4 regions of the Paenibacillus apis genome follow, and region 1 is predicted to be linked to each of the others. Evidence: riboswitches for the same ligand, from Rfam matches in the RefSeq annotation. Region 1 holds a riboswitch; each other region holds the start of a gene.
The links. Region 1 has a riboswitch for cyclic di-GMP ahead of KI362_RS23880 (SDR family oxidoreductase). Riboswitches for the same ligand answer to the same signal wherever they lie in the genome.
Positions count from the first base shown of each region.

Region 2: linked by a shared signal. The riboswitch ahead of KI362_RS13520 (pyridoxal phosphate-dependent decarboxylase family protein) and the one ahead of KI362_RS23880 (SDR family oxidoreductase) in region 1 are both predicted to bind cyclic di-GMP.
Region 3: linked by a shared signal. The riboswitch ahead of KI362_RS07395 (MucBP domain-containing protein) and the one ahead of KI362_RS23880 (SDR family oxidoreductase) in region 1 are both predicted to bind cyclic di-GMP.
Region 4: linked by a shared signal. The riboswitch ahead of KI362_RS16150 (anti-repressor SinI family protein) and the one ahead of KI362_RS23880 (SDR family oxidoreductase) in region 1 are both predicted to bind cyclic di-GMP.

Region 1 is NZ_BORS01000026.1:23,292-26,460, reverse strand. It holds gene KI362_RS23880 (SDR family oxidoreductase) at 1-1,662, opposite strand, end outside; cyclic di-GMP riboswitch class I at 1,782-1,875, opposite strand; gene spoIIE (stage II sporulation protein E) at 2,079-3,169, opposite strand, start outside.
Region 2 is NZ_BORS01000008.1:201,849-205,017, reverse strand. It holds gene spo0A (sporulation transcription factor Spo0A) at 1-670, shown strand, start outside; cyclic di-GMP riboswitch class I at 1,087-1,172, shown strand; gene KI362_RS13520 (pyridoxal phosphate-dependent decarboxylase family protein) at 1,254-2,930, shown strand; gene KI362_RS13515 (methyl-accepting chemotaxis protein) at 2,936-3,169, shown strand, end outside.
Region 3 is NZ_BORS01000004.1:128,177-131,345, reverse strand. It holds gene KI362_RS07395 (MucBP domain-containing protein) at 1-1,760, opposite strand, end outside; cyclic di-GMP riboswitch class I at 1,909-1,997, opposite strand; gene KI362_RS07390 (DUF4349 domain-containing protein) at 2,152-3,169, opposite strand, start outside.
Region 4 is NZ_BORS01000011.1:39,772-42,940, reverse strand. It holds gene KI362_RS16155 (DnaD domain protein) at 1-1,186, opposite strand, end outside; gene KI362_RS16150 (anti-repressor SinI family protein) at 1,401-1,571, opposite strand; cyclic di-GMP riboswitch class I at 1,608-1,690, opposite strand; gene KI362_RS16145 (hypothetical protein) at 2,120-3,001, shown strand; gene sipW (signal peptidase I SipW) at 2,991-3,169, shown strand, end outside.

The DNA of each region.
Region 1 (3,169 bases):
ACTGCACTCTAGCAGCCAGCTCTCGTAATCGGAATCAGACAGCACCTCAATAGGATATCCGCAGCTTCTCAAGCTTTCTACGAGTTCTATCATCGATATCTGAACCGGATTACACAGGTGAAACAGATGGCCCGCCGTGTCCCGCCGCATAGCCAAAGCAGTAATGGCCCGAGCCGCATAGCTTACCGGAGTCAGATCCAACAGATGATCAAGCTCCGGGGCCTTGCCCTGTACAATAATCATTCGCAGCATTCTGTACAGGAGGCTGTTATTCACGTTTTGCGGAAATGCGCCCGTCTCGGCATCCCCCGATAAGTGGCCGAGCCGATAAATCGTAACAGCGATTTCCTCCTGCTCGCAAGCTTCAATTAACATGCGCTCTGCCCGAAGCTGGCTGTCATAATAAGGATGGTCCAGCTTTGTGCTCTTGGTCTGGCCCGCTTCATGCATACCTGTAGTCAATTCTCGTTCCGCCAACCCTTCGGGCACACCCATCGAGGACAGGTAGTGAACCCGGACATTTCTTCCGCGAGCCCAGGATAGCAGATGCTCTGTGCTAGTAACATTCACCCGGTTGTAATACTCGGGATCATCCGCATAGCACTCCTGAATGCCGCAAATGATCATGGAATCGATCCGCATCGACACACGCTCCGTCAGACAGCTGTTCAAGCCCAGCTGCGGCCGTTCCAAATCTCCCTTGACGGCAATCACTCTCCCGAGCAGCTCCGATATGATATCTGCGCCGAAAAACTGCATCATAACCCTTGCAATTCTTGCATACGGATCATCGTCTTCTTCAGATCGGACAAGGCAATAAATCTTGGCCTGGGTAGTTCTGAGCAACTCACGCAATACCGAAGCGCCCAGATAACCCGTTGCCCCGGTCAGCAGGATATATTTCTGTTTGCAGCTTGCCGCTCTTTTGCGCATCACCGGACTGCCGAATTCAGCGGGGTTCTCTGTCAGCCCGATCATTTGAGCTTCCGAGTTTCTGACCCGCTGAACCTGCCCCTTACATTCCATCTCTTCTTCGATGACTAACGGGATCGCTCCAATAGTTACCCTGGAATCATACATTGCGGCCTTGACAATACATCCGAAAAAGGAAGCAAATCTGTGGATGGTGCTCGGCTTGAAGAGCTGCTTCCGATAAGAAACCTGCAGCGTCCACTCTCCTCCATTCAGGGGCTCCACATCCCAGTTCAGACAACTGGACTGGCAGGTGTGGTCCCTGCCGAAGATCGTATGGACCAATCCGGTGCAGCCAACCGCTTCTTCAATTTCCTCCAGTGGAAGGGCCGCAAAATCTAGCGCCTCTTGCTTATTAAGCAGCGACTGGTACAATTCCATGAAGCTCATCGAGGCATCGCACCGGATTCGCAGAGGAAGGACATAACCCTTCTCATGCTTTACACCGACAATCCGCCATGCTTTGCCGCTCATTCGGTACAAAAATATATAGTAACAAGCGAGCATCCAGAGTCTGCTGTCAAACGTCTTTAATTCTCTGGAAAGATATGTTTGATCGAGTTCAAGCGGATATTGGATTTGCTGCATATCCCTTCTGGAATCATCTCGAGGGTAATCCGTGTACAAATCCAGCCCGGACATCGGGGGTTGCAAATCATACAGCCAATAATCCCGAATGATCCGATCCATCAATAAGATACCCACTTCAACTTCACTCCTGTTTCTTTGTAGAATTGATCTGTGAATAGACAAAAAAAAGCAACCTATTAAAATGCACAGACTGCTGCACTATAGGTTACCAAAGAAATATGGGCAACTGGCTGACATTTCCTCTACAGATTGGAGGAAGTAGTCCCTATAGCTTTGCGTCACTACCTTTCGATAGTTTTGCCGAATAGAGGTTGTTCAAAAAGGTGCTGAAAAGCCGGTTTTTTTGAACTCGCACTAATAAATATGCAATTATATGAGTAATTTTACTTTCCTTCAAATTAACAAAATTAATTTTAACATGTTTATGTCATGAAATCTATGAAATTTTCCCTATTTTAGCTACATATTTCCTGTGCCATTCGACCTATCACCTTGCAATACCCTCAACCATGTACCTAACTTACAGTTCTTGGACGCTCCAGACGGGTAACACCCGGAATATGCAACGTGGACCATTGCGGTAAATAATGATCAATTCGAGCTACCGCTACCGTCATATCATCCTGAATCACATTACTCTGATAACGGATCACAGCCTCCAACAAGCAATCGGCAATCTCTTGGGGATCCTCCGATTGAATCTCCTGAATGAGGCGCTTGATCCACAGCTCTTTATTCACGGCGTATCCGGGAGCATCATAGATGCCGTCCGTCATCATCACCAGCGTATCGCCGGGATACAGCTGTACGGTTACCAAGTCAATCTCGATTTCCTGTACAATCCCTATCGGCAGATTGCTGGCCATGACCGGAATGACCTCCTGCCCTCGTTTAATAAAGCTGGGAGACGAGCCTATTTTCAGAAAAGTAGTCCGGGCCGAGTATTCGTCAATCAGCGCCATATCGACCGTAGCATAGATTTCATCCGGGGAACGAAGCATCAGAACCGAATTAACGGACTTGATCGCGAGTGTCTCGTCCATTCCAGACTGGAGCAACTGCTCAAGAATGCTCAAGGCCGTGCTGCTCTCCTGTCTGGCCCGCTCGCCATTTCCCATCCCGTCACTGAGCGCTACCGCGTAAGTTCCGTTGCCCAGTTCAACCGTACTGACGCTATCGCCGGACAGCAGATCTCCACCCTTCGCCGTACCCGCTACACCGGTCGTGATCTCATAGGATTTGGCTGATCCAAACGTTACGGTGGCTAGACCCTCCCTGCCTCCATGCATCGTCTCGCCTATGACAGCAATGTGCTCCTCCAAAATATCCGAAAGCAAGGGGGCGATCATTTTGCGGCATTCATCGAATCCCCGGGTATAGGCATGGACAATCTCGATTTCAACATTTCCGTGATCCAGATTCACGATATCGATGCTATGAATGGAAAGCCCCATCTTCTCCAGCGCCTCCCGAATCTGCTCCTCTTGCTTGTACATCGCTTGCCCTTCGCGTTGAATCTCCTTGGCCAGATCCTCCATGACCTGCGATACTCCTGATAATTGCTCCGCGACAAGCAAACGGCTATCGTATATTTGCCGTTTCCAGT
Region 2 (3,169 bases), on a different contig from region 1:
GATCAACAATGCTTCAAAGGTTCCGGACGTACTAATTCTGGACATTATTATGCCTCACCTGGACGGGCTTGGTGTATTGGAGCGCCTGCGTGATCTGAACCTGAACCCTCAGCCGAAGATTATTATGCTGACGGCTTTTGGGCAGGAGAACATTACACAGCGTGCTGTGCAGCTCGGGGCATCGTATTACATCCTTAAGCCATTTGACATGGAAGTGTTGGCTAACCGTATTCGCCAGCTTGTGGGAGTCCAGTCAAGTGTGAGCACAACTCAGACCTCATTTGCGAAATCCAACGTAGTACCTCTGGGCAAGGGTAAAAATCTGGACGCCAATATTACATCCATCATTCATGAAATCGGTGTTCCTGCCCATATTAAAGGCTACCAATATCTTCGAGAAGCAATCACCATGGTGTATAACAATATTGAAATACTGGGAGCAATTACGAAAACACTTTATCCGGCGATTGCCGAGAAATTCAAGACAACGCCTTCCCGTGTGGAACGCGCCATTCGCCATGCCATTGAGGTGGCCTGGACACGCGGCAACATCGACTCGATTAGTCATCTGTTCGGCTATACGATCAACATCAGTAAGTCCAAGCCAACTAACAGCGAGTTCATCGCAATGGTCGCTGACAAGCTGAGAATCGAGCATAAGGTATCGTGAAAGGGTAAGGACTCTTCTGGGGACAAGGAATAGTGGAATGTAAATGAATCAAGCTCCTTTATTGGTCGAGAAATTTTACCAGTGAGGGGGCTTTTTTCGTGACATTTTATTTCGTCCTCGTTTGTGTTCTTCAACTTCTATTGGTCTTAGGACCTGGTTCAGATATCCTTTATAAAAATTCACAGAACAGCCATACATGCCAATCTGTAGGCAGAAAGGCTGGTTTTAGATGAGAACCGTCGAATTCGCAGATAATAATTTCTGTGAATTGTTTCGATTGATAGGCAGGGGAGCCTTATTACCTAACATGCTATGTAAATGAGTATTGTAAGATTCAGGATAGTGTACTATAATTTAAAACGGTTCTCCTGTTGAAATTTATCAATTTATGATAAATTGACTATTTCTATGATAATTTAATAATTCGGCAAACCTATTGAAAAGTAGGGACGCAAAGCTATAGGGACTAAATCCGGTAAGGATAAGTCAGCCAGTTGCAGGTAGTAATTGGTGAAGAATGGGCGCAAGTTCCATTATTCACTATTTTTTTTGTTTACTTCATAGATTGAGAGGAGAATGGAGAGTGCCAGATGATGACTACAGCAAGAATTCGGTTCAAACTTTTTTCCCAAGTGAAAATGGAAACAAGGAAGAAAGGCAACGATTTTTACAGCTTATTGAGCAGTTAGTTGCAGGTGTGGATCGTCTTAAAAACCCTGAAGGGGTGAATCTGCTTGGAGAAAAGCAGCGCTCCGATACGTTCTACAAGGATTTGATTCAGACGAGCACGATACCAGACGATAGTATGAAGCAAGAAGAGGTCAACGAACGGTTGTTAAACCTTCTACATAACCATCCGTATCATTCAAAGTATTTTCTGACGAATATTTTGCCTATGGCAAGCGTTCCGGGTATTCTCGGTATGATTGCAGCGTTTCTGGTAAATGGCAACAATCTTTGGGATGTTTACGGTCCAGCCGGAGCTGAAGCCGAGGTTCGGGTGATCAGCATGATGTCCAAGCTTGTTGGCTATGATGCCGCTCAAAGCGGGGGCTACACCACATGGGGAGGACAGGGGGCGATCTTCACGGGATTGAGACTGGCTATCGCCAAGTTTGCCCCAGATGCTCCGCGCAAAGGTGTCCCTGGACATTTTTATACATTCTGCTCGGAATCGGCTCACTACAGTCTGTTCAAATCAATGGAGGCAACAGGCCTTGGCAGCGATCGCTTGATCAAGGTGCGGACTACTCCTGATAGCGCTATGGATGTTGAAGACCTTCGTCGAAAGATGGAGCAGGTCATCGCGAATGGCGGTGTTCCAATCTACATTGTGGCAACAACCGGGACAACAGATGCCATGGGTATTGACGATGTGGAGCAGATCCTTTATACGGCCTCGGAGATTGCGGCCAAGCATGGGCTTCAGCGGCCGCATATTCATGCAGATTCTGCGCTTGGCGGTTTTTTTGCATTCTTTCGTGAATATGATTTTACTGCTAATCCGTTGGAGTTTAAGCCCCATGTACTGGATGCGTTGCAGCGAATTCAGGGTAAAATGAAGCATTTATCTCTGGCGGATTCGCTCTGCTTCGATTTCCAAAAGCTTGGACAAACCCCTTACCTGACCAGTTTATTCCTGGTCAAGCATGCTGACGATCTGCGTTTAATTGATCTGGCGGAAGAAGAGACGCCTTACGTCGGCCATCGTGGATATGGCGAATATCATACAGGCTATACCCTTGAATGCTCTCGTATGGCAAGCTCGATCAGTATTTATAGTGCGCTTCTCGCATTTGGAGTGAAGGGCTACCAGTGTCTGCTTGCTCAGTTTGTGGAAGTCAATCTGGCGTTTCGCGAGGCGTTGCGCCGGGACGTGCCTCAAGCGGTCATTGTGAATGATGATAATCCGGGCATTGTGACGCTGTTCCGTATTTATCCGGATGGACAAAATGGCTTTCAAGCCGAGTTGTCCGGTGCTTGCTCGTTGGCCGATATTGAACGGACGAATCGTTTTAATGAGCAGTTATTCGAGGTGTTGGGCAATCAGCGCGATCGAATCTTTTTTGGAGACACGAAAAAGCATCTGGTGGTGCAGACACGTGAAGGAAGCAGTTCGACTCTTTACGCCTCGAAAATTTTTGTGATTTCTCCTTATACGGAAGTCGCTCACGTGCAGGAGATTGTTCAATATCTCAAACAGAATATCGATAAGGTATTTCAATTACACGCTGATAACCTACACACAATCGGGAGGTAGACAAGGTGGGACAACAAGCTTCTTTAACTTCAAAAAAATCAGTATTTGGCTGGTTGAATAGCCGTATTTCACTTAAGATGATGAGCAGCATGATCGGATTAATAATCCTTATATGTGCGGTTTTCTCAGTGACCGAGTATCAAATCAGCAACAGATTGACCAGCAAGCTTGAAGGACAGTTTGACCTAAGACTTGCAAGCAGTATCCAGTCTATCGGCACTTATCTGGATTCGATTCCA
Region 3 (3,169 bases), on a different contig from region 1:
TCATTGCCGCTCTCACGGTCAATGTACTTCACAGTGACAGTTTGCTCATTCGCTGTGTAATAGAACACGAACTCTTGGTTTGCTGATCCAGTAAAGCTGTAATTCTCTTCACCAGTTCCTACTACCGTATAGCCGTCAATAACTTCCGCTGTCAGCTTCAATGTTTGGCCGACTACACCTGGTACTGTTGTTGCAGTTCGCAGTTCTTTCTCCGTTCCCTGCTCCAGGTACTTCACCTGTACCGAGGTTTCAGTTGCAACCGTATAACCGAACCACACAGTTGGGGTTGGATTCGTTACAGTAAGAGTAACCGACTTAGGGCTTCCCCCGACTTGATATAGATATCCTTCCACTGTCTTTGCCGCTATAGAATGTGTAGTGCCTACAGGGAATGCTTCCTTACCACTTTGATCCTTGTAATACTCACTGTACAAAGGCTCTGCAAATGCTGGCCCCTCCACCTCAACGCCTTCTGCATTGATCGGATTACCAGCCTCATTTACAAGATAACCTTTAATGAGGATAGAACCATTACCGACACTTACCTTCGGTACCTCAAAATCCTTCGAAACGTTCTTATTATTTACATCTGTATAAGTCAACGTTGTTGTTCCGTTCGTAGGATAGAGTTCGTTTGAAACGGGGTTTTTGGATTGGTCCATGACCACTGTGTAGGTGAGGGTCGCAGGAGTCCCCTCTGCAATGTTGCCGATATCCCAGGTGAATGTCTCTGTCGTAGCGTTCCAGGTAACCGTTCCTTGTGAGGCCGTATAATCCGTTGGACTAACTACGGCTCCTTGTTTCTTGAGATTAAACATTTCTCCCATTGGGTCGATCACTTTGGCGTTTTGAGCTGCATAAGTGATTTGACTCGCCATTTGCTGGAAGATCGTGTTCAATTCTTGACTGTTCGCGGAATAGTAGCCCTCGCTCTGAACGTCCTTCAGCACTTTAATCGCATTGCTGTTATTGGAAACATCCAGCCCGACAGAGTAAATTTTATAGCCTGCGTCCTTGGCGAGTTTGGCTTCCGAAATCGTTCCAATTCCATTGTCTTTTACACTATATCCATTGACGTTATAATTGGAAATATTGAAATTTGAGCCACTGCCAAGGGTCTCATTATAATTAAAAGCTGTTAAGGCATAGCCATAACTATTGTTCGACCAGCTGTAGCTTGTTGCCTGTGTTCCCTTGAAGCTGTATGTCGGCTCACCATCACTCAGTACAACAATGATTTTATTTTGTGCCGAACTGCTTCCCAATAGATCACGGGCATTTTTAAGCCCTGACTGAATATTAGTACCACCGTCTGCTTCAATATCATCAATTGCATTCTTCAGGGCAGTTTTCTGGGCAGGCCCTTTAAATCCGGAGACAAGAGAAGACGATTTGTTGAAGTCAACAACGGCTACCCGGTTATTTGAACCGGAAAGAAGCAAATTGTCCACAAATTTCTTTGCTGCTTCCTTTGCTTTGTCAATTTTGCCATCCTCCCACCACCAGCCATTGTCCATGCTCCCGGACTTATCAATAACCAGCACAACATCCGAACTAGACTGAATGTTCTTTCCCTCCACCTTCAGGGTTATTTCCCACTCCCCTGACTTCCCGGTAGGTTCAGCCGTCTTCGTCAGCTGTGTTGCCCCCGGATTGGGCCAGGAGATCTCCCCTGTTCCTGCTCCAAATACAGACAACGGTCCAACAAAAAGTGAAAATAGGCATAGCCAAGATACTACAATCTTCAACCCGCGTTTCATAAGTTCCTCCTCATTTTTTCATAGATTTCCTCCCTTTCAGGCACGTTATTTTCTACCCTCCTTACTGTTGGGTATTTTTTATCTCACGGCATATAGCCGCAGAGAACGTGAGAAAAACAAAAAACGGCTGCATAAACAATAATTATTGTTATGCAGCCGGACGGTCATTAATCACTGGATTATTAGACTCCAAGGCTTTGCGACCCAATCTTTCGATTTGGTGTGCCAAATTATTTAATTATCTAGTCAAAAAGTCCCGTTTGTTATTTCTGCCGCTCACGTTCGTCTGTCTTGTTTTCAATATATTTCAAAAAAATCGACTTGTCAACGAGCTCGGCTGTTAAATTTATCATAGCGCACATATTGACCTTCCATTCAACTCTGCAGAACACTAGTCTTTTAGCCTATTTTCAGGCTCTGCTTCAACTAAAGGACTGTCAATTTTCTCATTTCGCAACCGGGCTCTCCGCCGTCTCAACGGCCAAATAATTGCAAAAATCACCGCGCCTATAACAATTACCGGAAGTGCTCCGGAAATAAAGATGACGAGCCACTGAAGGATGACCGAGATTGCCTCAAGACTTTCCTGCAACGCATTCCCGGCCCGTTTCAAGAGTGGTTTTTGATCCTGACTCAGCTTGGTCAAGGAATTATCATCTGTTTGATACACACGAATTTCAATGGTGGAGAAGGAGACATTATTATCGATATACCTCATTCTCCCCTTAATCTGTTCAATCTCTGTCTGAATCCGTTCCAGCTCATTCGTGAATTGAACCAGATCACTTGTACTCTTTGATTCCCCAACAAATTTCAGATATCTTGCTTCTACAGCCTCCTTAACCTTCAAGCGGGATTCCAGGTCCACATATTCCTCAGATACATCTTGTCCTTGAATACTTTGCTGAAAAGATTCGGGCTTAAGCTGCTCTAATTGCTCCAGAAAAGAGGAAAATCCGGACGCCGGAACCTTAAGCACAAAATTCCCGCCCTGCTCATACGTAGACTGACTTTCCGAGAACTCAACAATATAACCGCCGGATAAGCTAACCAAATCCTTGATCTGTGCCTGTGTCTTTGAAAATTCTTCAACCTTCATAACAACATTTGCCCGGTAAATGAGCTTCTTGTTCAAATCATCTGCGATACTTCCCGAAGGAATCCCTGAACCGGAAGGCAGAGACTGAGGCTCCTGTGCTGCCGTAACCGCCTTATCCATCGCCGAGGAGGAAGGCGCCTCTGCTGAAGAGGAAGCAGCCATATTCATGGATGAGCTCTCTGTCTCAGCTCCGCCTGAGTTGGCAGAGCCGTCATACGCACTGGAAGCATGATCAGCATTGTTAGCGCTCCCGCATCCGCTAAGCAGCAGCAGCAGGCTCAGCAGCAAGAATATCCCTTGAAACCACATT
Region 4 (3,169 bases), on a different contig from region 1:
GAACGTTAATGACTTCATCCGGCAGCTTGTAGTTCAGATCGATTTTCTCAAATATATCGAGCAGATTATCCGGCACCGAGCCCGGAAAGAACGTCTTTAGCAGCCGCGTGTAAGGCTCGTTCCTCAGCATCATGTTGTATTGATGTGCATCGCATTTGGATTGGAACTGCAATGGCACCTCGACATAAAATTCCATCTGCACCGCAATCTCTTCCGGATGACCCGCCGGTGTCTGACCGGCTTCACTCTCCGCATGGACAGCCGCAGCCTTCGCGTAGGCAATCTCCCTGCCTTCCTTCCGGCGCTTACCTTGGCGGAAATGAAGATTAGCCTTGTGCTGAAGCTCGTCCAGGATCAGCCCGCCTGCAGGATCGAAGACGTCATCCTCATCCAGTAGCCGGCACACATCCTGCACGTTCAGCTCATATTTGCGGGCCACATAGTTGAGAATCCCCATTCCTTCCGGATCAAAGCGAAGCTTCTCGACAAAGGTCCGATTTATCGAATCCCGGGGATAGCGGATAATAATATCGGCGTAGTTAATCTTGCCTTCCTCATCCAGGCCGGCCTTCAAGGCAGGCTGTCTGGCAATCGCCGTCTCTGCGATAGCCTGCTCCAGTTCATGATCGATCGAATGAGCATTCAGTTCAAAAATCTCATAAAAAGGCAGTGAAATATTTTCCTTATTATAGGTAAGTCCGTACATGTCCCCCGGCTCGACACAGAAAAAGCGTTCCTGCAAGGACAGCACAGCAAACTTCCCAATCCTGTCCCTCAACAGAAGCGTCAAATGCTGGGTCCGGAAAAATTCCCCTGGCGATAAAGGAGCTTGCAGCTCATATTCGTACAAATAATCATCACTGTCCGGAATATACAGACGACTGGTCTGCATCAGTCCGACCGCCTCCAGCTTGGAAGCTTGCTGCACCAGCACACTTCTCCCCCGTTCTCCGGGCTCCAAGCCAAGGGTCAAGAACAAGTTTCTCTGCTGCTCAATGGCCGAATAGCCGATTTGATCAATCGGAACCTGTTCCGCCAGCAACCGGTAAAGAGCCACAGCTACAGCGCCAACCATGGGCTGATAGATGAGGCTCAGCATTTTATCATCCACAGGACTAAGAGAGAAGTCGCGGTATACGCAATATCTGTGGTTTTCGGTAAAATGCAGCATGTTGTTGATGCGCACGGCTTAATCTCTCCCTCTCCTCATCGTTCCTTCAAGACCTTCTCTATTCTATCATAAAACCATTTCTTCCGAATTGCTAAAACTCTGCAAAAAGCGCCAATTTCTCTCCTTGCCCGCCATATTAAAACCTTATGCTTCTATTTTTATATGCAAAAAAAAGAACGGAGCCAAACCATTCCGCGGCAGCCCCGTTATATTCATTGAGTTAGAGTTATCAAGCAAGATTGCGTATAGCCGCCTCTCCCGCGCTCGCATGCCTTAAAAACTGTCGCACCTCCTCTACGGAGAGCCCGGCATCCCTTGCCATCAAGAGCAGATGGATCCATTCTAGTTCACTTTCCTCCAGCACATTTCTATCCATACTCATCCGGGCAGACTTCTCCAACATAACCTCCTCCTAAAAGATGATTATTCATGTCCACCAGGCAGTCCAGCCATCCTGAAAAGCTTCCCGGATCTGAGACTTTGCGCCCCTGCCTTTCGGCAGGTTTACCTTTTACTGGTTCCTTTCCATCCGCTTTATGTAAGACCCTCTTGGCAATAACCACATTATAAAGACTGCCAATCAAAAAGTATGTCACAGCATGAACGTTGTCTGATTAAAAAGACTCTGTTTTTTTCGTCGATCATGTCGCATTTAGGATGCAGTTGTCTATTTCAAGACAAACACATGTTATAACAAACAATCAGGAGAAATATTCAGTATACTCAGGAAAATGAAAGATATCTGGCTATTTAATATGTATTTCTGTCTTATACAGCTCAAATCCAGGGTTTTCAATCCTTCCTAAATTCGTTATATTGAACTCGCAAGTCGTTCTTTATTAAGAACGATACGAAGAACAATAGACTTTGTAGAAAGAAGGGCCTCTTTTGCGAAGAAGCAGAAGTGTCAGAATCCAGAAAAAAAGAAAGCTGAAGCGTCAAAAGACGATGAGCGCTATCCTTCAATCCAGTCTGCTGATCTCTTCTCTTCTTGCCTACTCCACCAAACAAATAGGCACCACCTACGGAGAATTCAACAGCACTCAGGCTACGGAGGGGAATTTCCAGACCTGCCGCGTCTTCCCTGGCAAAATTGAAGAGTTGCTCTCAAGTGTAACCGATCATCTTGAACTAGCGGCTGTACATAAAGTAAGGATTGCTCCGGTCACCGTCACATGGCAGGTCTACGGAAATTCATCCGCCGCTTATGAATCGGAGCCGACACCTCCTTCAGTGACGGACAGCGTATATGGTGAAGGATCCGGTGACTCTTCTCCGTCTGTAACCGACGATGTCTACACAGGCGGCGGAGAAGATTACACGGACAGTTGGGAGTTGCAGATCTCGGAGCTTACGAGCCAGCTTCAAGCGCTTCAACTGCAATTCGATGCCAATCAATTAGCCATGAACCTCATCACCAGCGAGGTCACGGAAGGAGGCCGGCAGCTGCAGGAACTGCTCTTGATTTTGGAGGAGCTTCATTCCAATTGCGTCGAGATTGCCAATATCGGGCTGCTGGATGAACTCTCCCGGGTAAGCAGACAAGAGCTTTTATCTTTATCCATGCAGCAGCAGATCGACGCAGCGGTTTTCTATTTACGGAGAGTATCACAATCCGGCCTTCTGGCGGAAGCTGACCCGTCCGGCCAAATGAGTCCCATTGCCTTTATGAAGCCGGAAGCCCTTGGAGAGCCCTTAAACCGAACGGCCTTCCAACAATATATAGAGCTGCAGGCTTCCATAGAAGAAGCGATGTCCGGACTTAAGCATTCGATTTCGTATTGGGGACAGAACTCAGGGGATATAGAGGTGAAAAGCGATGAAGCTTAGACGCGTAATCAGCCATACATTTACTTTCATGATGGTCGTGCTATTTATTGCGGTGTTCGGTTCCTTCATCACATCGAAGATATCGGGAGGAGAACCCGGATTTTATGGCTACCAGGTGAAGAGTGTACTATCCGGTTCGATGGAGCCTGGCATTAAGACCGGATCCAT